2 regions of the Capillibacterium thermochitinicola genome follow, and region 2 is predicted to be linked to the other one. Evidence: riboswitches for the same ligand, from Rfam matches in the RefSeq annotation. Region 2 holds a riboswitch; the other holds the start of a gene.
What was found. A riboswitch is a leader RNA that binds a small molecule or an ion and turns the genes downstream of it on or off. The one in region 2 is predicted to bind cyclic di-GMP.
Positions count from the first base shown of each region.

Region 1: it holds a riboswitch for cyclic di-GMP, as region 2 does, so the genes downstream of both, G5B42_RS06930 (bifunctional diguanylate cyclase/phosphohydrolase) here and G5B42_RS03740 (hypothetical protein) in region 2, are expected to answer to the same signal.

Region 1 covers NZ_JAAKDE010000013.1:28,437-40,129, forward strand. Annotated here, with positions in the region: gene G5B42_RS06885 (carbohydrate ABC transporter permease) at 41-997, shown strand; gene G5B42_RS11865 (ABC transporter permease family protein) at 1,013-1,432, shown strand; gene G5B42_RS06890 (carbohydrate ABC transporter permease) at 1,383-1,850, shown strand; gene G5B42_RS06895 (hypothetical protein) at 1,865-2,254, shown strand; gene G5B42_RS06900 (hypothetical protein) at 2,232-2,711, shown strand; gene G5B42_RS06905 (glycoside hydrolase family 2 protein) at 2,772-5,432, shown strand; gene G5B42_RS06910 (glycoside hydrolase family 43 protein) at 5,423-6,337, shown strand; gene G5B42_RS06915 (aldose epimerase family protein) at 6,370-7,410, opposite strand; gene G5B42_RS06920 (Cof-type HAD-IIB family hydrolase) at 7,495-8,301, opposite strand; gene G5B42_RS06925 (hypothetical protein) at 8,438-8,797, opposite strand; cyclic di-GMP riboswitch class I at 9,046-9,139, shown strand; gene G5B42_RS06930 (bifunctional diguanylate cyclase/phosphohydrolase) at 9,215-10,807, shown strand; gene G5B42_RS06935 (DegV family protein) at 10,843-11,693, opposite strand, start outside.
Region 2 covers NZ_JAAKDE010000006.1:44,688-56,380, forward strand. Annotated here, with positions in the region: gene G5B42_RS03730 (hypothetical protein) at 1-472, opposite strand, end outside; gene G5B42_RS03735 (fimbrial biogenesis chaperone) at 553-1,365, opposite strand; gene G5B42_RS03740 (hypothetical protein) at 1,398-1,889, opposite strand; cyclic di-GMP riboswitch class II at 1,963-2,046, opposite strand; tRNA gene G5B42_RS03745 (tRNA-Asn) at 2,150-2,224, opposite strand; gene G5B42_RS03750 (hypothetical protein) at 2,457-3,710, shown strand; gene G5B42_RS03755 (HD domain-containing protein) at 3,888-4,463, opposite strand; gene yfcE (phosphodiesterase) at 4,777-5,334, shown strand; gene G5B42_RS03765 (DNA adenine methylase) at 5,372-6,274, shown strand; gene gtfA (sucrose phosphorylase) at 6,289-7,746, opposite strand; gene G5B42_RS03775 (LacI family DNA-binding transcriptional regulator) at 7,800-8,777, opposite strand; gene G5B42_RS03780 (carbohydrate ABC transporter permease) at 8,934-9,785, opposite strand; partial or broken gene G5B42_RS03785 (carbohydrate ABC transporter permease) at 9,794-10,297, opposite strand; gene G5B42_RS03790 (glycosyltransferase) at 10,601-11,693, opposite strand, start outside.

The DNA of each region.
Region 1 (11,693 bases), on a different contig from region 2:
CTCTTGCGTAAGGAAGAGGGGGATTCCCCCTCTTCCATCCATGACGAGGGAAGGTGAAGAGGTGGCTACTTTAGTAATGAAAGAGAAGCCCAAAGGGAGATTCCGTCGGTGGTTCGGAAGTAACGGACTGCTCCGTCCCTACTTTTATTTGTTACCCCATGCCGTTTTTTTCTTTATGTTTCTCGTTTATCCGATCTTTAAAGGCTTTTACATTAGCTTGACCGAATGGGACATTTTCGCCAACTCCGGACGTTTTATCGGTCTGGGAAATTACCGTCTCCTCTTTGATCCGGCCGCCATTCAAAATGTCTATTTTTGGCAAGCATTAAGGAATACCCTAATTTTTGTCGTAATTAGTGTACCGCTCTTGGTGTTAGTGGCTTTGGGTTTGGCTTTACTCTTAACTTCCAGGCTTTCCGGGCGGAGTGTTTTTCGGACGATTTTTTTCATGCCAACCGCCTTAACCGTCTCGGTGGTGGCGGTAATCTGGCGGTGGCTCCTCAATGTGGACCATGGATTTGTCAATTTTCTCCTTGAAAAGGTGGGAATCAAGGGTGTACCTTGGTTGACCAGCCAACCTTGGGCTTGGATTTCCATTACCATCGCCACGGTTTGGTGGACTGTTGGGTGGAATATGATCCTCTTGATCAACGGGATTAACGGGGTACCGGAGGAGATCTATGAGGCCAGTAAGATTGACGGGGCCAATGCATGGCAACGTCTACTTTATATCACCTTGCCGTGTTTACGGCCGGTGCTCTTGTTTGTCTGTATTACCACCGTGATTGCCTCCTTTAATCTTTTCGGTCAACCCCAACTGATGACCGGCGGCGGTCCTGCCCGGTCAACCTTGCCTGTCATGATGCAGATTTATACGGAGGCCTGGGCGAACTACCGGATGGGACCGGCGGGCGCCATGTCCTATCTCACCGCCTTGATTATGATTGTTTTCACCGTCTTCCAAAGCAAACTCTTTGCCCAGCGGGCTGATGATTAGAAGGGGGGGCGAAAGTTGAAAACGGAACATAAATTCCGGCTGAATCTCCAGTTTGTGATCGCGTCGATCCTGGCGGTTATTTTCTTGTTCCCCATTTACTGGATGTTCATCACTTCCCTCCGGCCGGAAGTGATGACCACGGTTTGGCCGCCCAAACTATTTCCCACCGATTTGACCTTGGAGAATTATAAGGCCATTGTGAGCAATACCGTCGATACTCCGGTCTTCCGCTGGTTTTTCAATAGTTTGGTCGCCGCGTCGGGTTATACCATTCTTTCCTGTATTTGTATGTTCTTTGGCGGCTTATGCTTTGGCTTGCCTGGATTTTCCGGGACGGGAAGTTTATTTTTGGGCCCTGATTACCTCATTCATCATCCCCGGGATTATCTTTCTGATCCCCAACTATTTATTGGTGAATCGATTAGGATGGGTTGATACCTATCTGGCCCTAATCTTACCGGGGCTGTCTGGCGCAACCGGGGTCTTTTTAATGCGCCAGTTTTTCCTGACCATCCCCAAATCTCTCCAGGAGGCGGCCTGGATGGACGGGGCCGGCCGTTTCTGGGTCTTCCTCAAAATTGTGCTTCCCTTATCAAAGCCGGTTTTATTAACCTACGGCCTGATGAGTTTCCTGGCCAACTGGAATGATTATCTGTGGGCTTTGATTGTTACGTACGCGCCGAGAATGCGGACCCTCCCGGTGGGGATTCTGACCTTGCAGGGACGGTATATCCATTATTACGGGAAGATGATGGCCGGAGCCTTCTTAACCGCTTTACCGGCGATTATTCTGTTTGTGGCGGTCCAGCGTTACTTTGTGAAAGGCATCGTCATGACTGGGATGAAAACGTGAAGGTGGGAAGGCAGATGGTAATGAAAGGAAAAAACTGGCGTAAATTTCTCCGGTTTCCGCTTTGTCTTTTGGTCCTCCTTGTCATTTCGGGTCAAAGGTCACCGGTGGAAGCCGGCTATATTAAGGTGGCGGAACATGGTCGCTACTTTGAGAAGGATGGTCAGCCTTTCCTGGTTGTCGGGTTGAATGATGCGCTGACCTGGCCGGGACTTTCTCCGCTCTTGAATGGGCTTTCCCCCGGGGCGGTCGAAGCTTACCTTGAAAATTTGGTCGCCCACGGGGTAAACACCGTCCGCGTGATGATTGAGTATGCCGAGACCCCCCTGGGTTTGCTTGAAGATCCGCTCGGCACTTATAACCCGACGGTAGTGCGATCCCCGAATGGATGCGGAATTTTTACATAATGTCTCCTTCGCCCATCTCTTCAGCGGGGGAGCCGGGACGGGCATGCGCTGGCCGTACCGGGTACCCCATATCTTATCCACCGGGATGCTTGAAGCTTTACAGCGGGTGAGTAAATTTATTGCCGCCGTTGACTGGCAAGGGTTTGTTCCTGATCATATCTCCGGCGACCTGGGAACGGAGGAGGGGATCCTCGCGTGCGCCATTGGGGACGGGCGGAGGATGATGGCATGGTTGGTCCGGAAAGCGGAAGCCCGGAAGGGGGAAGAACGGGAGAAACTCACCATTGAAGGGCTGGAGCCCGGGGAGTATGAAGTGAAGTACTGGGATCCGTGGCGTTCATGTTGGTTGCAGGAGGAACGCCTGACCTGGACCGAGGGGGTTACCATCCAAACCCCCGCCTTTGAAAAGGATCTTATTATCGTCATGACCTTACGAACGGAGGAAGAACAAAGATGATCGTCATACCAAAGGTAAAAGATGAGAACGGGGCAAGGCTAGCCAAGGGGAGGGATGGGCATGGGTGAGATCCGGACCCTGAACGGATTATGGACCTTCACCATCGATCCCCGGGGGCGGGGCGAGGAAGAAAAATGGTATTGCGGTCTGCCCGCCGGTGACCGGTATCCGGTGCCGGGGGTATGGCAAACCTACCGTAAAGAGTTATACAGCTATACGGGATATACCTGGTACAGCCGGGAATTCACGCTTGAGCCGGAGCTCCGTGGCAAACGCATATTTATAGAGTTTGCCGCCGTTGATTTCCGGGCGGATGTTTGGCTGAACGGGAAAAAATTGGGTATGCACGAAGGTGGATATACCCCGTTCCGCTTTGAGGTCACCGATCTGGTCCGTGGCGGAGAGGCCAATTTATTGGTCGTGTGTGTCTTTGACCCGGAGGAGAATCAAGAGCTTCCCCACGGCAAACAGGGGAGCTGGTACAGCCGGGTCAGCGGTATTTGGCAGGATGTCAGGCTGCTGATCTATAACGAAGCCTTTATTGAAAAGGTCAAGATCACGCCCGATCTGGATCAGGACACCGTCCATTTTACGGTGCTATGTGATGGAGTGAATAACCTAATTGATCCAAACGTGGAGATTATGATCTATGCCGCAGAAGACCGCGGCCGGATGATCGAAAAACGGTCCTTTCCTTACCGGGACGACCATACTTACAGTCTCGGCCTGACGGACCCGTGCTACTGGAGCCCGTCCTCGCCCTGGCTCTACCATACCGAGATTATTCTTAAAGACGGGACCATTCCCAGAGACCGGATGGTTACTTATTTCGGGTTACGTAAAATTCATTGGGAAGCGGGGCGCCTCTTTTTGAACAACCGGCCTTTCTATCTCCGCGGTGCCTTGGACCAGGGGTTCTGGCCGGAAACGATCTATTATGCCCCCAGCGAAAGCCTGATTCAGGAGGAGATCAAAAAAGCAAGGGACATGGGTTTTAACCTGCTCCGGAAACACATCAAAACAGAAGATCCCCGTTACCTGTACTGGGCTGACCGCATGGGGATGCTCATCTGGGCGGAACCACCCAACTGCGCCAAATGGTCGGAACTGGCCAAGGCCCGGTTTAAAAAGGAATTGTTTGCTTTAATTGAGCGGGATTATAATCACCCTTCCATTATTATCTGGAGTATCTATAATGAAGAATGGGGATTGGAATGGCGACTCCGCAATGACCGGGAAAAACAGCTGTGGGTGAATGAATTATACCGGGAGGTAAAAAAGGCCGATCCAACCCGTCTGGTTTGTGATAATTCAGGCTGGGCCCATGTCTGCACCGATCTGAATGACTATCACCGTTACTTTGCCGTTCCCGAGCTCGCCGAGGAGTGGCGGGCTGATTTGACCCGCATTGTCGAGCATCCGGAAGAGAATTACGCCCTGCCCGCCAATCACTGGGGGGAGCCGATTTTGATCTCCGAATTCGGAATGTGGGGGCTTCCGGAGACCGATCAGATTACCGGTGAAGATTTGGATGCGGTTCCGTGGTGGCAGGGAAGTGCCCGAATCTTTAAGGAGGAGTTTAAGATTCCGGCGACGGCCGCCCGCAATTTCCGGAAATACGGTTTGGACCGGATTTTTTCCAACTTGAATGAATTGGCACGGGCAGCGCAAGAACGGGAATTCCGGGGTGTAAAATTTATCATCGAGGAGATCCGGAAAAGGCCGGAGCTTGCCGGTTACGTGGTCACAGAACTAACCGATATCGAATGGGAAACCAATGGGTTCTTGACCTATAACCGCCAGCTGAAGGCCGGTTTTGCGAAAGCCCCTTATTTTAACGGGGAAACCATCATCAGCGCCGACCTGAACAAAAGAAACTTTTGGTGCGGGGAAACGCTCCGGGTCCGGCCGGTGGTGGTCAATAACACGGATCAAGATTTTCAAGGGGAAATCGTTTGGAACCTGAACGGGACAAGGCTTTCGGAGAAGACGCCCCTTACCGTTCTTGCCTCTGCGGTTACCCCCGGCCATGAAGTTTTGCTTCCGTTGCCCAACGTCGATACGCCGCAGCGGCTTTGCCTCCGCTATGAATTGCGCTGTGGGGAGCGGGTTATTTGCCAAAATGAAGAAGAACTCACCATTACCCCGCCGGCCGCCCGGGTGGTCAACGGCCCGGTTGTTTATCCGGTGGGTCTGCCTCCGGCCTTTATCACCGAATTGGTTAAAAACGGATTTAAGCTCGCTCCGGACGGGAAAGCGGCGGGACTTTGCCTGACTACGGCCTTGACGCCGGAGGTTAGGGCCCACTTGGAGGCCGGGGGGCACGTGCTTTGGCTGGCGGAAAGCCAGATGACGGGAGATGGATTCACCCTCAAGAAACTGGTGGAAGGGGAAAACTGGGACCGGGCGGCAGCGGTTAATTTTCTTGACCCCTCACTTTTCCCCGGGGTACCGGTGGCAAAAGTACCCGGTTGGGAAATGGCCGGTCTTTATCCGGCTACGCTTGTCACCAACCTGGATACCTTACCAGGGGTAAGGGTGTATGGCGGGATGTTCCAAGGCTGGTTGGGAAACCTTGACGGTTTTTTGGTCGAGCTTCCACTGGAGTCCGGGCGTATATGGATTACCACCTTACGTTTGGGTGCCAGCTATAACCAACAACCGATCGGGACTTTAATGTTAAACCAATTAATGCTAAGAGCGGGGAGAGGATGGAGTTGACCCGAACCTTAAAATGCGGGGAGATCACCCAGATCGGTGACCCTTATGTCCTGCGGGACCGGGGAAAATATTACCTGTATGCCACTTCCTCCCCCTATGGGTTTAAGGTGTGGGAATCTCCCGATCTGGCCGCCTGGCAAGAACGGGGATTAGCTTTGGATGCACGGGAAGAGGGTAACCAATGGGGCGTCGGCGATTTTTGGGCGCCCGAAGTCACTTATTACCAGGGGAATTACTATATGATTTACAGCGCCCGGGACCGGGACGGTTCGCTGAAGCTGGCCTTGGCCACGGCGACACACCCCTTGGGCCCTTTTCGCAACCGGAAAGCACCCCTCTTCGACCGGGGCAAGTCCTTTATCGACGGGCATTTCTTTTTTGATGACGACGGGAAAATTTATCTCTATTATGTTCAGGATTGTTCGGAAAATATAATCGATGGTAAACATATCAGCCAAATTTTTGTGCAAGAAGTCAGTGCCGACCTTCTGACTTTGTTGGGGGAACCGGTTTTAGCGGTCGAGCCCAGCCAACCCTGGGAGGGGATTGACCGGGATTGGCAGTGGAATGAAGGCCCTTTTGTCCTGAAGGACCGCGGGGTGTACTATTTAATGTATTCCGCCAATTGCTATGCTTCCAGTGACTACGCCATCGGGTATGCCGTGGCCACTTCCCCGTTGGGGCCTTGGCAAAAGGCGGACGGCAATCCGCTCCTGGCCAAAGATTTAGCGGCGGGGTTTTCCGGCCCGGGACATAACTGTGTAACCCGTTCCCCCGACGGGAGCCTTTTGATTGTTTACCATACCCATACCAATCCGGAGCAGCCTAGTGGCGACCGGAAAGTAAATATCGACCGGCTTGTGATTGAAAATGGTCAATTAAAAGTGGTCCGGGTCATGAAATGACCCGGACCACTTGTTTTTATGACCACTGGTTTTTATTGTTCAATGGTAAACTGGTATATGGTGGTCTGTTGGTAAACTTCCCCCGGGTTTAAGACTGTGGAAGGAAACGCGGGGTGATTGGGGGAATCGGGGAAGTGTTGGGTTTCCAGACAGAACCCGCTGTGTTTTCCGTATTTTACACCGCGTTTTCCGGTCAAGGTCCCGTCGAGGAAATTTCCGGTGTAAAACTGCATTCCCGGTTCAGTGGTGTAGACCGTCATTACCCGGCCACTTTTCGGTTCGCGGACGCTGGCGGCCAAAGTTAGTTCAGGTCCCTTGCGGTTTAAAACATAATTATGGTCATAGCCGCCGGGGAGCTTTTTGATCCGCGCTCCAATCGGTTGCCAAGTGGTGAAGTCCAAGGGGGTATTGTGCACCGGAATTAATTCCCCGGTGGGAATCAATTCTTCATCAACGGCCGTATAACGGTCGGCGTTGATCATGATTTCATGGTCCAGGATATCGCCACAACCTTCCCCCTTTAAATTGAAGTAACCGTGGTGGGTGAGGTTGACGATGGTTGGCTGATCGGTGGTAGCCAGATATTTAATGACCAGTTCATTTTGGTCATTCAGGAGGTAACGGACAGTGGTGGATAAGTTCCCCGGGTAGTTTTCCTCCCCGTCTTTGGATAAATAATTGAGCTCCACCCCAGCCCCTTCTGCGTTACAAAACTCGACAGCATCCCAGACCACCTTGTTGAAACCGATATTCCCGCCGTGAAGGTGGTTTTTACCGTCATTCAGGGCCAACTGGTACTCTTTACCGTTCAGAACAAAGCGGCCCTTGGCAATGCGGTTTGCGTAACGACCGATGAGCGCGCCGAAATAGGGGTGCTCGGCTAAATAGTCGGCTAAATTGTCAAAACCGAGGACCACATCGTCAAGTTTGCCGGTTTTATCCGGGACCAGAAGCGATGTGACAATCCCCCCGAAATTAATGATCTTCACTGTCATATCATGTTTGTTTTTGAGGGTAAACTGAAAGACTTCCTTCCCGCCAACCATTCCATAGGGTATCTTTGTGATGTTCAAAATTTCCCCTCCTTATTTTCATCTGAACGGTAAAAGTAACTGTCCTTGTTTCCCCGGAAACAAAGACAAGATGGCATCATAAGCTTACAGTGCTTTATTCAAACAGAAGCGGTAGAGGGCATGGGCGACACCGTTTTCGTCATTGGAGAGCGTCACATAGTCGGCGTGTTGTTTGATTGCCGCATCGGCATTGGCCATGGCAATGCCGAGTCCGGCATATTTGATCATTGACAGATCATTAAACCCGTCCCCGATCGCGATGATTTCCTCCCGGGAGAAGCCGTAATAAGCGCTCAATTGGGCCAAAGCATTGGCTTTCGAGACTTTTTGGTCGAAAAATTCCAGAAGGAACGGCTGGGAAGTACAGTAATTCACCGTCGGGGGGACCGCGGGCGCAACCTGTTTTTCAAAATGGCGGATCGCTTCTACTGTGTCGTAAAAAAGGACTTTTGTCACCCCTTGGGCGATGAGCGCTTCCAGATCGGTAATGGGCTCCGGTTTCGTCCTTGACAGGTCGGAGTAGGCGGTTGCTTCCGGGCCAAACGGCTGGACATAGAGTTTGTTGTCGGCCCAAATGACAACCGTGGTTTTGAGGTTTGTGCCGAGTTTGTACACGGTTTTCACGTCTTCGCCCCGCATTGTTTGGGCGTAAAGGATCTTTCTTGATTTTCCCATTACGATCATGGCACCGTTGTAGGTGATAAAGGGCAGATCCAGACCCAGTTGCTCAATCAACGGTTCGACTCCTTGGATTGGCCGGCCGGTGCAGATGGTCACGATCACCCCGGCCGCGATGGTTTCTTGGATTGCTTTTATGGTCTCCGGTGTAAGGTTGCTATTGCTGTCCAGGAGGGTGCCGTCGACATCGACTGCTACTAATTTGTACTTCATACTTCTTCTCCTTTGGTTAAAGATCCTCTATTTCCGAATCAGTGTATTACATGTGGCTTAATTATAAAGTACTAGGTTTTGACGGAAAAAGCAATCTGGATTAAGTTTTTTACAAGTTTTTGTGGCGATAAAAACATTACTTTTTTTTGGTTCTGGCCTGCTCAATGATGGAGTGGAGCGGTTGCGAGCCCCCTGCCATCAGCGCCGCCGTAAAAAGGCTGTCGATCAAGGGTGCTGTTTCCATTCCCAATCCGCCCGCCAGGAGACGGAAGCGGGGATTCGCCAGGGCCAACCCAAAACCGAAGGCAAAGGTCAGAAGCAAAGTCAGATAAGTACGGAAGGCAACTATTTTGGCGATGTTTTGGTCCGGATGCTCCCCTTTCTTCGGCACCGGGGGAAGCAACGGCATGAGTAAATTCTCAATGATTCGTTCGACAATGAAGGTAATCACGGCAATAAACACAAGATAAGAGAGGAGTTGGTCTAAGTTGTACATCTTGGACCCTCCTTGACATAAGTGATCTATGTAGTACTAATTTTTGACATCCCGCCAATTTCCTCTTTTTCACATTTTATATTTACATTTACAAATGCAACAAATGAATTAGAATAAAAACCAAGAAAAAAGGGCAAAAAAGGGCAAAAACCGGCAAAAACATGATTTAATAGTTGCTTTAGTGTCTGGATCATGTTACTATTCTTATAATAATCTGTCTTTTTAATTGAAATCTGGCGAAACAACGGATCGCGAAAAGGCAAATCCGGCGAAAGCCGGGGGCGCAAAGCTGCGGGTCTAAAGTTTAACTCACGTTTAAACCAAGACAGCCGGGCTGCCGAAGGGTGTTGTTTTTTTATCATCCTTTATTGATCAGTTAAGCACCAAAAGGTCAAGATGTGCGGAGAGGGATCTTAAATGCGAAAAGCCATTATTACCATTATGATCCTCGTTGTCCTTTTATTCTTTTCTCCGGACCGTGCCAATACCGGCCAGTATTACCACGGTCTTATTCTGGTCCTTTCTGCGGCTGTGCTTTTGTTGTTCGTGCTTAGTCTAATCTTGTTCCTAAGCTACCGCCGGTTAAAAGCAAATTATCAGGAGAATATCATTTTAAACGAGATATGGGAGACTTATATCAACGCCAACCAGAGTTATATATACTTAAAAGACGAAAATCTCCGCTATCTTCTGGTTAACAAAGCCTTGGCTGATTTCTACAACAAAGAAGTGCGTGAAATTATTGGGCGGGATGATTTCGCCTTTGCCGATCCGGGGTTTGCTGCTCTCAGCACGAGGACCGAGCTAAAGGTTTTGGCCACCAAAACGGTAGTCGAGGAAGAATTAGTCTGGCGCAACCGGGTTTTTGCCGCCACCAGGTTTCCGGTTAAACTCGTCAGCGGCCGGTACGGCGTCGGTGCCTACGTACGGGATATCACCGAAGAATACAACAACAAAAAGGAGCTGATTTACCTCAGTTTTCATGATCCTTTAACCGGACTGTATAACCGGCGATACGTCGAAAATGAGTATACAAAGCTGGATGTGGAGGCCAATCTTCCCCTTACAGTGATCATTGGTGATGTCAACGGACTGAAAATCACCAATGATATCTTCGGGCATCAGGCGGGCGATCTTCTGCTAAAGAAGGTGGCGGAAATTTTAAGGATGGTTTGTCAAAAAGGAGATGCGGTTATCGCGCGTTGGGGCGGGGATGAGTTTATTCTGTTTTTACCCCGCACCACCGGGGAAGAGGGGGAAAAACTCCGGATGGCGGTCAAAGAGCAGTTTGCCCAAGAACGGATCAATGGCCTGCCGGGAAGTATCTCCTTGGGTGTTGACACCAAAACCGTTACGACGGAAGACCTCGCCCAAACCATCCGTAATGCCGAAGAGCGGATGTATTTGGAAAAAGCGATCGACAGCGAACGGTTTAACAACGATGCGATCCAAAGAATTGTCAAATCCTTTCACGAACGATTCCCCCGGGAGGAGGAGCACGCCCAAAGGGTAAGTAAACTATGTGTAGAACTCGGGAAGGCGATGAAGCTGTCCCCGTCGAACTTGAACCGGCTAAAACAGGCGGGTTACCTTCACGACTTGGGGAAAATCGTCTTGGAGGAGGCCTTACTGGCGACGGAGGAGCCGCTGACCGAAGAGAAATGGCGAAAGTTAAAGGAGCACCCGGTGGCCGGGTACCGGATTGCCAACGCTTCGCCCCAGACGATGGAGGTAGCCAGGTATCTGCTCAGCCACCATGAAAACTGGGATGGGAGTGGTTATCCCAAAGGCCTGCGGGGGCGGGAGATCCCAAGGACGGCCAGGATTATTGCCGTGGCCAATTACTACGATAAATTGCGCTACGGGGCTTTCGGCCGAGAACCGCTTTCCCCGGACGCCGCCCTGGCAGCCCTCAAGGAGGAAGCCGGGAAGAAACTGGATCCGGAGATTGTCCAGGTTTTTCTGGAGATCATGGCAAGTGGTGCGCGTTTGGAATCGATAAATCTATAAACGCCAAGGGGACCTTTGCGGTCCCCTTTCTTCATTTATGCTTCTTTTTCCACATAAATAATGCCCACGGTTCCCGGTCCGCAGTGGGTTGAGATCACGGCCCCGGCTTTGGTAATAACGACATTGCGGGCCAGCTCCATCTCCCGGAACTGCGCGGCGAGATCATTGGCCGCCTCTTCGTCACGACAGTGGGTTACGGCGATCCAGTTGTCGTCGATCCGTTCTTTGTTGGCGGTGGCCCATTCTAAGAGGCGGGTTTTGGCTTTGCTTTTACTTCCCCGGATTTTTTCCGGGACGCACATCTTGCCGTCGACAACCTCAATACGCGGATGAATCTGGAGAACGTTGCCGATCAGCGCTTGCGCCCGGGTTAGTCTTCCTCCTTTATATAAAAAGTCTAGCGTATCGACGATAAAGGAGGTTCTTACCCGTGCGGTCATGGCCCTGAGCCGGTCGGCAATCGCTTGGAGAGAGGTACCTTGCTCGGCCATTTCGGCCGCATGCAAAGCCAAAACCCCGATGCCCATTGATAGATTACGGGAATCGACGGTGGCAATGGGGGCGTCGGCCAATTCTTGCGCCGCCAGACAGGCGGAGGCGTAAGTACCGGACAGGTCGGACGAGATTCCGACATACAAAATTTCATGACCTTCCGCGAGGAGGCGCCGGAAAAGTTCTAGAAAGGCGGCCGGTGTGGCCTGGCCGGTCTTGGGGAAATGGGGGGAAGTGTTGACTTTTTCTAAGAACTCGTCCTGCGTAAGGTCGATCCCATCATAGTAAACCTCCTCGCCAAAATGGACCGTAAGGGGAATCACCTCAATACCGTAGCGGCTTTTTAATTCCGGTGAGAGGTCAGCCGTGGAATCGGTGACGATTTTGATCGACA
Region 2 (11,693 bases):
GGGCGGAGTAGGTTCCTCCCCATTCGTCACCCCTTAATTCCAGACGGTAGGAGATTTTCTTACTATGCTTTACCCCAGCGCGCGGCTGGTGATCCCTTTTCCGGGCCAACACCAGATAACTGCCACTGGCGGGCATATCCCGGTAGATCCCGTCCTCCGTCCGCCACTGCAGCCGGGTGATGGGGATGGTCCGGGTCCCGTCCCGGAAATCTTCCGCCGAAATCCGTACCTCCCAATCGGTCTGGATATTACAACGGTAATCAACCTGGACCGCATTGATCCGTTCGTAATAAAGGCGTCCATTCTCACGGCGTGGTTCTCCCAAATCCACCACCGGCACCGACAAGGCGATCTCGGTCCGTTCGGGAATGACAAATTCAAGAACGCAATCGGCCGTTCTGAGCGGTTCGGCCAACAAGAAAAAAGCGGGAAGAAGAAGGATACCGACCAGTCGCCACCGTCCCATACGCATACTTTCCCTCCTTTTTCTTTTTTCGGCCCCTGCCGCGGCCGGCAGGCTGACTACCCCGGCATGCCTTGTCATAAACCTCTTCATTGCACCGTAAAGACCTTTTGGTAGCCGGCCAACTTGGAACCGCCATAATCCACAACGGCAATCGCCACGTAGCTACCCGGCTTGAGCCGCAGCTCCTCTTGGATACGGATCTGGCGGCTACTCTGGGGCAGGACTTTACTGGGCGGGATCGTCACCAGCCCGACCCGTTTGTTTTGGAGATCCTTGATTTCAATCCGTCCCGTGGGTTCCAGAACGGAATCACCTTCATTAACAAAGAGAACCGTCGCGGCGATTCCCGGCCGGCCGTTTATATGCCTGCTTTCAATAGTAAAGTCATCAATCCGCCCTTTGACGGTAACCGGCCCGGGAACGGTAATGGTGATGCTGCCGCCCACCCGGCCACTCATGCGCATTCCGCTTGTTTGCACCACCGAATACGGGAGAAACTCCACAAAAAACATGCTCCAATAATCGCCGGGCGCCGTCCCGGCCGGCACTTGTCCGCTGATCGTCACCATTTTTTTACCGCCCGCGGGCAACACAAATTCACTGGGTTCAATCCGCAGCCACGCGGTGGCGGACCTTTCCACCCGGTTAGGCTCGGCGTAAAACTGGACGGTCCCCTCCTGGTCAAAATCCCAATCCATAAAGTAGGTCTTCACCCTGATCTCTTTATCGGAAGCCCCGTAGACCTCGATCTGGCCTTCAAAATAGCCACCGCTCTCCGCCGTAAACGCCAAGCGTGGCGGTGTCACAGTGATACTGTTCGCTACCCCCGTCAAGGATAAAAAGCCCACCATCAAGGTGAGCATAAGAAGACTTCGCCATTTCAGGAAGTTCGGTTTCATCGTTTTGATGTTTACACCTACTTCGCAATCGGTTATAACGTAACCAGTGTATATGTAACCGTGGTGCTGTATTCGCCCGCATAGGCGTTTTCCGGAAAGTCCATGGCATAATAAATCTCGGTGGTGGTGTTAACCGGTTCCAACCCAGTCGCGACGACGATATCCGTTTCGGACATTTGGGTGTCGGTTTTGTCCGGCGCCGTGCCGAAATAGAGGTAGTTAACGGGAATCGTGATACTGGGATCGATGGCGTTTTGGAAGGCGGTCGCCGAAACCTTTAACGCCCAACCATCCATGTGGTTACAACGGTATGTTACCTTTAAGGGTGTGGCGGACACGATCCGGTTCTGAAGCACATTCCCTACTAAAAAGTTGCCCAGGTCAATGCTGTCCTCCGACAACTCGAGCTCCGCAATCTCAGGGATGGTCACAATAATATCGTGGGTTTTCTCGACCGCAAAGCTTGTCCCCAGTACTATTACTAACAAAACGATTGGCAAGATTAATTTCATTTCTTTCCGCATGCAAAACCCTCCTCGTATTATCACAAAAGATTAATAAAATTAGAAAAACAAAAAACCGGCCTACAGGGAAATACACCCTTAGCGCCGGTTTCACTACTCACTCATCCCAGGCCAAGTGACCATTTAAAGCCTGAGAGTCATCGTTTCGCTAATGTCATAAACGATTTTATTTATTTTTTTACTGTTTTTTATTATAGCTGATCAAGCAGGCGAAGTCAAACAATTTTTTCCTGCTTTTTTCAGCAAAATTCCTAAAAAAATGGCTCCCCGAGTTGGATTCGAACCAACAACCGCCCGGTTAACAGCCGGGTGCTCTACCGTTGAGCTATCGAGGAATGCCTTGCATTTCTCATATTAGCATGGTTGTGGCCATTTGTCAAGAACATTTTGTGTTTAGTTTTTTGTCAACTTTATCAGGCGTCAAGATGTACCGGCCTCAAGATGCAGAGGCATAAAAAATTTGCTACATAACAAATAAAGGAAAAGAAGGATAAATAACGAAATAAAGTTCACGGAGCTTGATTCGAATTTCCGGCCCAGTAAAAAAACCTTTAAGGAGAGATTCGATTGAACAAACCTCATTGGGTTAGTCCCGAAAACACGACGGGAAAAAAGGGATTGGCGATCAAATTTGCCCTCGCCGTTATGATCGGTCTTCTGCTGGTCACCTCCTTGACCGGTTGTGTCCCCAAAGCCCCCCACGAACATTTCATCGCGGCCTTAAAATTGGTAAACGACCTGGACTACCAGGAATTTGTGACCAAAGCGGCAGTGCGTATCCAGTCGGACAATCCGGAATACCAAAAGTTTTATGAGATCTTCAACCAAGTTACCTTTGAAATCACCACAAAGTTGGACAAAGTAGACCGCCGTTTCCTCTTTGATCTTAACCTCCTCTACAAAGGAGGAAACTGCGGAAATCTGACTTTTTACTGCGATCTGGAGAAAATAACCGCCCAATCGGTCTTCTTGGGGCCAAAAACTTTTTATATTAATTGGAACGATCTACAGCAACTAATCCATAAGTACTTTGGCTTCCAGGTCCAAATTACCGATTATTTCCCCTTACTGCTTGAGACCGACGAGAAAACCTGGGAACAGGTGGAACTGGCGGTTTATGATTTCTACACCGAATATTACCGGGACAAAATCACCGCCGGTGACAAGCAGGTAAAACTATCCGTCATGGAGAACGGCCAGGAAAAAATCGTTCCTTGTAAAGAACTGATTCTGCAGATGGATCAGGACGATTTTGCGTTTGAAGAAATGAATCGCATGTTACAAGGTATTTTGGGCAATCCTGCGGTCCGGACTTTGGTCAAAGACAAAATCACCCAGTTCATCACCATTGCCAAGAACAACGGCGACTTGGCTACCTGGCCAATTACCGAAGAACAAATCATCGCCTTCCGGGACAATCTTGATCTGAAAATCGATCATTTGCTCGCCCGGATGACGGCGGCAATCGTCCAAATCGAAACGGCCACTCCTCCAACCTCCTTTACCAAAATGGACGGTAAAATTTATCTCGACCGGAAGGGTTTATGGCGGAGCATGGTCGCCGAGCAAACTATGGACATTACCGACCCGAACACAGGCGAAGTCTCCCGGTCGACGATCATGGTCGAACAAAGCCTGATTAATCCAGGGCAAAAACCGGCCTTCCCTGAGCTTCTCCCTGCAACAACGGTCAACGTCGGCCAAATCTCCGCCGACGAGTGGGCCACGATCGCGGAAGATGTTTCCATCAATTTCTTCACCCAGGTTATGCTCAACCCGCTCATCCGAGACATTGTGCAGCTCAGTACAGAATCAGAATAATATCCTCTAATTCTAACGGCGGCAAAGACGAAAATCGCACCTGCCGCCGCCGGTAAATGGAAAATCATACTTACCCGTCGGGATAAAGAGAACCTTGGTGTCGACCAAGGTTCTCTTTATTCCAATCCTTATTTTCTAAATCCTCTGTTGATTGGTAGGTTTAAGCCGACCCGGCGATCACAAATTACCCTGGAGGCCAATCTCCGCCGCCACCTTCCGCATGCCGGCTATGGTCTCTTTAATCACCTCATCCAACGCCATTCCCAGCCGCGCGGCTCCCTTTTCGATGACTTCGCGGTTAACCCCCGCCGCAAAGGCCTTGTCTTTCCACTTTTTCTTGACCGACTTTACTTCCAAATCCAAAACACTCTTACTCGGCCGGACCAAAGCCGCAGCGGTAATCAGACCGGTTAGTTCGTCAATGGTGTAAAGCACGTTCTCCATCCGTTCCACCGGTTCCACATCGGAGCAGATCCCCCACCCATGGCTCTGCACGGCGCGGATGTATTCCTCCGGCCAGCCTTCGCCGGTCAGGATTTCTCTCACTTTGATACAGTGCTGGTCGGGATAACGTTCGTAATCCAGGTCGTGGATTAAGCCGATAATCCCCCATTTCTCCTCGTCTTCTCCAAAAAGAGCGGCAAAATGGCGCATCACCGCTTCCACCGCCAGGGCATGCCGGAAAAGACTTTCGTCCTGGTTATACTTTTTATACAACGCTAAGGCCGCTTCCCGGTTAATCGTTTTGGTCATCGCCGATCCTTCCTTTCTCTTCAATCCCTAACTTGGACAAACTTGAATTCCCCTTTATTTTCCGGCATCAACCACAATTTGTCAACCTTCGCCCCTCATTACTAATCGCTTACGTTTAATAAGGTTCTCACTGTCAAGAAAAACTAAAGCACACTAATCCTTTACACCAAAATAAGAGACACTTTTTTCTGCTTGGTAGCGCAAGCAACCAATGGTCGGGTAAACAACTGATAAAATTCAACACCCCTGTAACCATCGGTAAAGGAAAGCCGGGCTTCAACAGAGAACCTAAAATATAAAAGGAGTGATTTACATGCGCATTGGCGTTATCAGCGACACCCACGGTTCGGTCAGCGCCTGGCGGAAAGCCTACGACCAATTTTTACACCAGACCGACCTGATTATCCACTGCGGTGATCTCCTCTACCACGGACCGCGGAACCCGCTCCCCGACGAATATAAGCCAAATGAATTATGTACGCTGTTCAACACGCTGGAGAAGCCCATTGTTTTCGTGCGGGGAAATTGCGACGCCGAAGTTGACCAGATGATCCTCGACCACCCCATCGAAGCGCCCTATGCCCATCTTATCACCCCGCGCTGGCGGATCCTGGTCCACCACGGCCACCGTGACCGGCTCCCCGCCAAAACAAAAAACTTTTATAATCTGATCATCTCCGGCCATACGCACCTCCCGTCGGTCAAACAAGAAAACGGCGTGGTTTACTTAAACCCCGGCAGCCCCGCCCTGCCGAAAAACGAACCGCAGGCGCCGACCATTGCCGTCGTTGACGAAGAGGCGATTGTGATCTGGAATATCGACACCAAGGAAGCTGTGCAAAGGTTGGCTTGTCCCAAGACAAACGCATAAAATTTTACCCATAAAAAGCCAGTGGAGCTGAATACGGATGCGTCCCTTTCTGAAATGGGCCGGCGGCAAAGGCCAATTACTGAAGGCCTTGGCCGCCCGCTTACCGGAACCAATCAAGGAATCCAAAGCGATCCCCCGCTATCTCGAACCTTTCGTCGGCGGCGGGGCGATGTTTTTTTATTTAAAATCCCATTACCGGATCGGCGAGGCCTATTTGTTTGACATCAACCCCGATTTGATCCTCTGCTACAAAGTGTTGCAAGAGCGGCCGCGCGACCTGATCGCGCAATTGGGAGAAATCGCCGTTGCCTTCGGGCAAAAGAGCGCGGACGAACGGAGAGCCTTCTACTACGAAATCCGGGCCCGCTTCAACCGGCAGCGCCAGGCGTTGGACCGGCAAGTTTTCAACCGGGCTTGGATTGAACGGGCTTGCCTGCTCATTTTCTTAAACAAAACCTGTTATAACGGGTTATACCGCCTGAACCAAAAGGGTGAGTTTAACGTGCCGTACGGGCGTTATAAAAACCCCCGCTTCTACGAGCCGGAGAATTTGATGGCGATCCACTATGCTTTACAGGACACCCACCTGATCTGCGGGGACTTTGAAAAGGCCGGTGAGTTTGTGACCAAAGGCAGTTTTGTCTACCTTGACCCGCCCTACCGCCCGTTAACCGCCACCGCGAGCTTCACCGCCTATTCCCGCCACGGCTTTTCCGACCGGGACCAGCAAAGACTAGCCGCCTTTTATAAAGAAATGGACCGGAAAGGAGCATTCCTGATGCTCAGCAACTCCGATCCAAAGAACGAAGACGCCACCGACCATTTCTTTGAAACTCTCTACCAGGGTTATCAGATCGAGCGGGTCCCCGCCAACCGTTCCATCAACCGCGACGCCCGGAAACGGGGTGCCATTAACGAGTTGATCATCCGGAATTATTAGGCCGCATCATTGTTTTAACCGCTGCCCAAAGAAACTGGACAATCCCGCCCCTGTTGCGGATCAAAATAAACGATCCGGAACTCATGGGTTTTCAGATTAGCCGTTAATGTCGTTTTATACTCGTCCTTTTGCCAGGTAAGCGCCAACGCTTCTTCACCGATCGGCTCGCAACGAAAATCGCCTTGAAAGGCGGGATAGGTATTGCGAAACCGCATTAAGGCGAAGAGCTTTTGGACCACCGGGCGGGCTAAATTCGCTTCAACCTCCTCCTTGGTATAGTTATGCCGGTTAATGTCTCTCCCCACTTTGGTCTTTTCCAGCAGTTCAATATCATTTTCCCCGGCGAGTAAACCGACATAATAGACTTGCGGAATCCCGGGCGTGAAAAACTGAATGGCCCGCGCAAGTAAATAAGCCTGATCATTGTTGCCCAAAGCCGAATAATAAGTACAATTAATCTGGTAAATATCCAGGTTATTATAGACGGTAGAACTATAGATCCTTTTGACGTTGGCTCCGTTGGCGTAAAGATAATTTTGGGTCTGTTCGATCTCTTCTTCGCTCAACAGATCCCTGACATCCACCACCCCGATCCCATCGTGAGTATCCAGCGTCGTAAACTGTTGGCGCGGGCAGATTTTTAACCAATTGATCAGTCTTTTGTTGGTTCCGAAGTAGAGCGCATGCAGTAACAACATGGGCAGGGCAAAATCATAGACCCAGTATCCTTTCTCCGCTAATTTCAATTGAATCGAGTAATGCTCATGGATTTCCGGTAAAAGCGCAACTCCGTGAGGTTTGAGCAGAGCCTCGACTTCCGTTAATAAAGCCCAAACTTCCGGTTCCACAAAAAAACAGTTGGTCCCCACTTTTTTCGTTGTATAAGCAAAAGCATCAAGCCGAATCACGGCGGCACCCTTCTCCACCAGAAAACGCAGGGAATCACGGATAAATTTCTTGCCGACCGCGGTATTGACATTTATATCAATTTGCTCATCCGTAAAGGTACACCAGATTTTCTCTTCCGTCCCATCGTGAAACCGCACCGTCGTATATGGTGCTCTGGGCTTCCTTTTATAAATCAAGTCAACCTCTTCTGGACTGGGTTCACCCCCGGGCCAAAAATCCTTGTACCTGATGAATAATTCGGCGTATTCCGACTGATCTTTCTTCCTTTTGAAATCCTGGAAAAAAACTGATTGGCGGGAAAGATGATTGATCATAAAATCAAAAATCAGGTAAAAATGGGCACCTAACGCTTGAATATCATCCCAGGTCCCAAACTTCGGATCTACTTCCTCATAGGTAAGAGGGGCAAAGCCGCGGTCCGCGGAGGATGGAAAAAAAGGCAGCAGATGAACACCCCCCACAACACCCTGGCAGTATTTGATTAAGATCTCCCTTAACTCTTTGAGGTTTCTCCCCATGCTATCAGGATAAGTAATAAGTACGATCTCGTTTTTGAACGTCAAAACAATCTACTCCTATCTGGATGTCTTAATTGTGATCAGCAGGCGACAACCCATCATGTTGTTTCTCTTTCATGTAAAATTACCGGAAGAATATTATCGACTGAAATCTGTTCCTTGTTCATCTGCCGGATCAAGAGATCGATGGCCAAGGCACTCATCTGCTCAATCGGCTGTCGGATCGAGGTAATTTGCGGTAAGACTAAAGAAGCAATATTCGTATCATCATAACCCACAATCCGTACATCATGCGGTATTCGCTTTTTTAGGAGGGAGCAGACTTTAATCGCACTGACCGCCATCAGATCACTATTGGCAAAAATCCCATCCAAATCTGGATGTTCATTAAATAAATCTCTTATTAAAAGTTCATACTGCTTGGTCTCGAAAACATTAATCTCCGTTTGAATCGTGTAATATTCAACCCCGCGTTCCCGCGCCGTGTCCACAAAAGCTTCATTTCGTTTATTCGCCAGCATATTAAGGCTAAGATTACCACAGACATGGGCAATCTTTCGGCATCCCTTATCAATCAACAAATTGGTGGCCAGTTGGCCGCCTTGATAGTTATCCGAAGACACATAGGGAATATTCGCACCAATCCTGCGGTCAAAAGTAACAAGCGGCAATTTTACCTTGGCAAATTCATCAACTTCCATCGTATGACTGGCCATGATAATTCCGGCGACTTGGTGCCTTTTCAGCATCTCAATATATTCCTTCTCTTTTTCCCGGTTCAGTTGAGAATTGCAGAGAAGGACTTTATAGCCTTTGGCGTGGGCATATGCTTCGATGGATGCGGCTAATTCCGCAAAAAACGGGTGGGCGACCGTCGGGATGATTAACCCAAGTAACTGGGATTTCCCGCGAAACAAGGAACGGGCGAGTTCATTCGGTTGATAGTTCAATTCTTCCATTGCTTTATATACTTTTTTGCGCGTGGCTTCACTAATATAGCCCCGGTTGTTGAGGACCCGTGAAACAGTAGTAACAGTAACTCCTGCTTTCTCCGCTACATCTTTAATTGTCGGCATCTTTTCACTCCCTTTGGGGTAAAACCCACAACTCATTGGTTAGCAATAATGATTCAACCGTTATTTTCCCAAACTTTATAAATTATATCACATTGCCGTGTCCCATCCGCAACCGTTCACCGCCCGCCCGGCCCCATCGGCTTTTCCCTTGACCGATTATTTGATTGCCCCCTGCAGTATGCCGCTGATCACGTGTTTTTGCATCAGAATAAAAAAGGCAATCACCGGAATGATCGTCAACAATAAACCCGCCATTAACAAACCGTAATCCGATGTATAGGTCCCGTGAAAATAGAAGGTTGACAACGGCAAGGTCCGGTTGGTCCTTGAGATAAGGACTAAAGAGGGAAGGAGAAAATCGTTCCAAATCCAAAGGACATTCAGCACAACCAACGTGATCGTGGTGGGCCTTAAAAGCGGAAACACGATTTTAAAAAAGGTCTGAACAGGCGTACAACCATCAACCAGGGCAGCCTCTTCCAACTCCACCGCGATGCTTTTCATAAAGCCATGGTAAACAAAGACCGAAAGGGAGGAACCAAAACCCAGATACATGTAGATTAAGATCCATTTATTATCAAGCAATTTCAAAGTTGAACCATAAATCCGGACCAAAGGGATCATAATGGCCTGAAAAGGAATCAGCATCGAGGCGACCATCAGAAAGAACAGGAACTTGCTGAGCTTCCCTTTATACCGCAGGAAATAATAAGCCGTCATGGAAGAGAAGAAAGCAATGAGCACCACACTTAAGGCGGTGATAACTAAGGAATTCCAAAAGCCTTGCCAATAATTCATTTTTATAAAGGCCTGGTGAAAGTTGATCAGTTTCACCGCACTACCGATGCCCAGCGGGTTGGAGATGATCGCTCTTCGGTCTTTAAAGGCGTTGATCACCACCAAATAAAAGGGGAATAAATAGATGACCAAAAGGAGATATAACAAAAGATGTCTAAGGAAAGGCAGAATGTTTCTCCTTTTTCTCTCTTTAACTGCAAATTGCCTCATCAAGTCCTTCACATCTCCACCTCCCACTTTTTACTGAAATAAACCTGGGCCAGGGTAATCGCCGCAACAATCAGAAAGAGGAAAAATGCTTGCGCCTGTCCAATTCCATATTCCTGCGCCAAAAAAGCTTTCTTGTAGACGTGCATCGAAATCAACTCGGTACTTCGAAACGGCCCCCCGTCAGTCAGGGCCAGGTTCACATCATAAACCATAAAACCTCTTTGCAGCGTCAAAAAAAGCGTAACCACAAAGGAAGGCACCATCAACGGAAGAATGATCCTCCTTATTCTCTGCCCGGCCCCGGCCCCGTCGATGATGGCGGCCTCAATTAATTCTTTGGGAATATTCACCAAGCCAGCAATATGAATGATCATCATATATCCCGAATACTGCCAAACACTCACGATCACTAAAGCCCATAATGCTTTCTGCGGATTGGCAAGCCATGAATAAGAAAGGAAGGACAGATTGAGACTTTTACCAATAAAAACTAAAACACGGGAGAACACAAAATGCAAAAACCGAATACCAACGGGATTAGTCGCGCTTTTTTCATCCTTTTTACCTCCTTTGGATTTAGGGACGGCCGTTACCCTAGATCATTTTGCTAATGATCCGTTAATATTATAGTACCTTCCTGTAACATATGTCAACCGTTTGACATATGGGTTTAGGTGCTCTTTTTCACCATCCAGCCAGATAAAACACTATTTGTTATAAAAATTAGGACCGGAAAAGAACATCCCTGATGTTCTGTAACTCCGATCCTGCACTGTACGTCTTTGCGCTTCCCGCCTTTGGAAACCGCTTTGGGCTCAACTCAAATCCGCACTGGCCGACGCTGGATAATACCGGCAAAGCCATTCCAGGTCACGCCGTTCGTCATTGGATTCGTACCAGCCACGGCCAAAGAGCCGGTGGACCCGTTGGAAGTATTCCTCGTACATCCGCCCCACCCGCTCCAGGGAGAAGTTATCCACCGCCCATTTCCGGCAGTCGTGCGGCCGGATCCGGTGGATATTCTTGACCGCCCAGCAAAACTCCTCGAAAACCCGGCAGCGGTACCCGGTAACCCCATGGAGGACCGTTTCCGGAAACGCCCCCCAGTCACTGGTGATCACCGGTGTCCCGCAAAGTTGCGCCTCCACATTAACCCCGCCGAACGGCTCCAGATAAAAGGTGGGCATAAGGACAGCTTTGGCCTTGCCAAGTAACCGGGCACGTTCTTCCGGGCCGACCGCCGGAAGATATTTGATGTGTTTTTCTCCGCCCAGCGCCAGCTCTTCCAGGGGATTATCCAGGGCGCCCTGCCCCACCACATACAGTTGGTGGCCGGTCGCCTTGGCCACGTCGGAGGCAACTTGTACCCCTTTGCGCCAGATGATGCGGCCAAAATAGAGCAGATAATCCTCCTTTTGTTCTTCAAAGGGAAAGTCGGCCACGTCATAACAATTGGGGATCACCGCATCATACCAAACACCGTCATCCTGTTTTAAAAGGCCGTAAACATAATGCATCCAGGCGTAAGACTCGAAAACCCGGAAGGCGGAAAAAACACCGGTATAGCCAATTCCCGGCTCCACCGTCAACAGGTTCACCGCCTGGGCGATGGGTTGCTGGTAATTCCCCATCGGGCAAAGCAAGATATCCTGCTCCGCTTTGCGGGCATTGATCTCCTTAATGGCATTGGCATTAAAGGTCAGATGGGCCAAATCCTGCGGGTGGTGTTTGTAGAACTCTTTCCTTTGGTCGTATTTGCCGTATGTTTGCTCCAGAATCTCCTGGGTGGAAACCTGGATAAACTCGTCACATTCCAGCTCGGAGCCTTCTACCCCGTAAAAAAAGACCTGATGCCCATAGCTTTTCAAGATCCGGGCAAGCTTGATCACTTTTTGGGTATAAGCACAG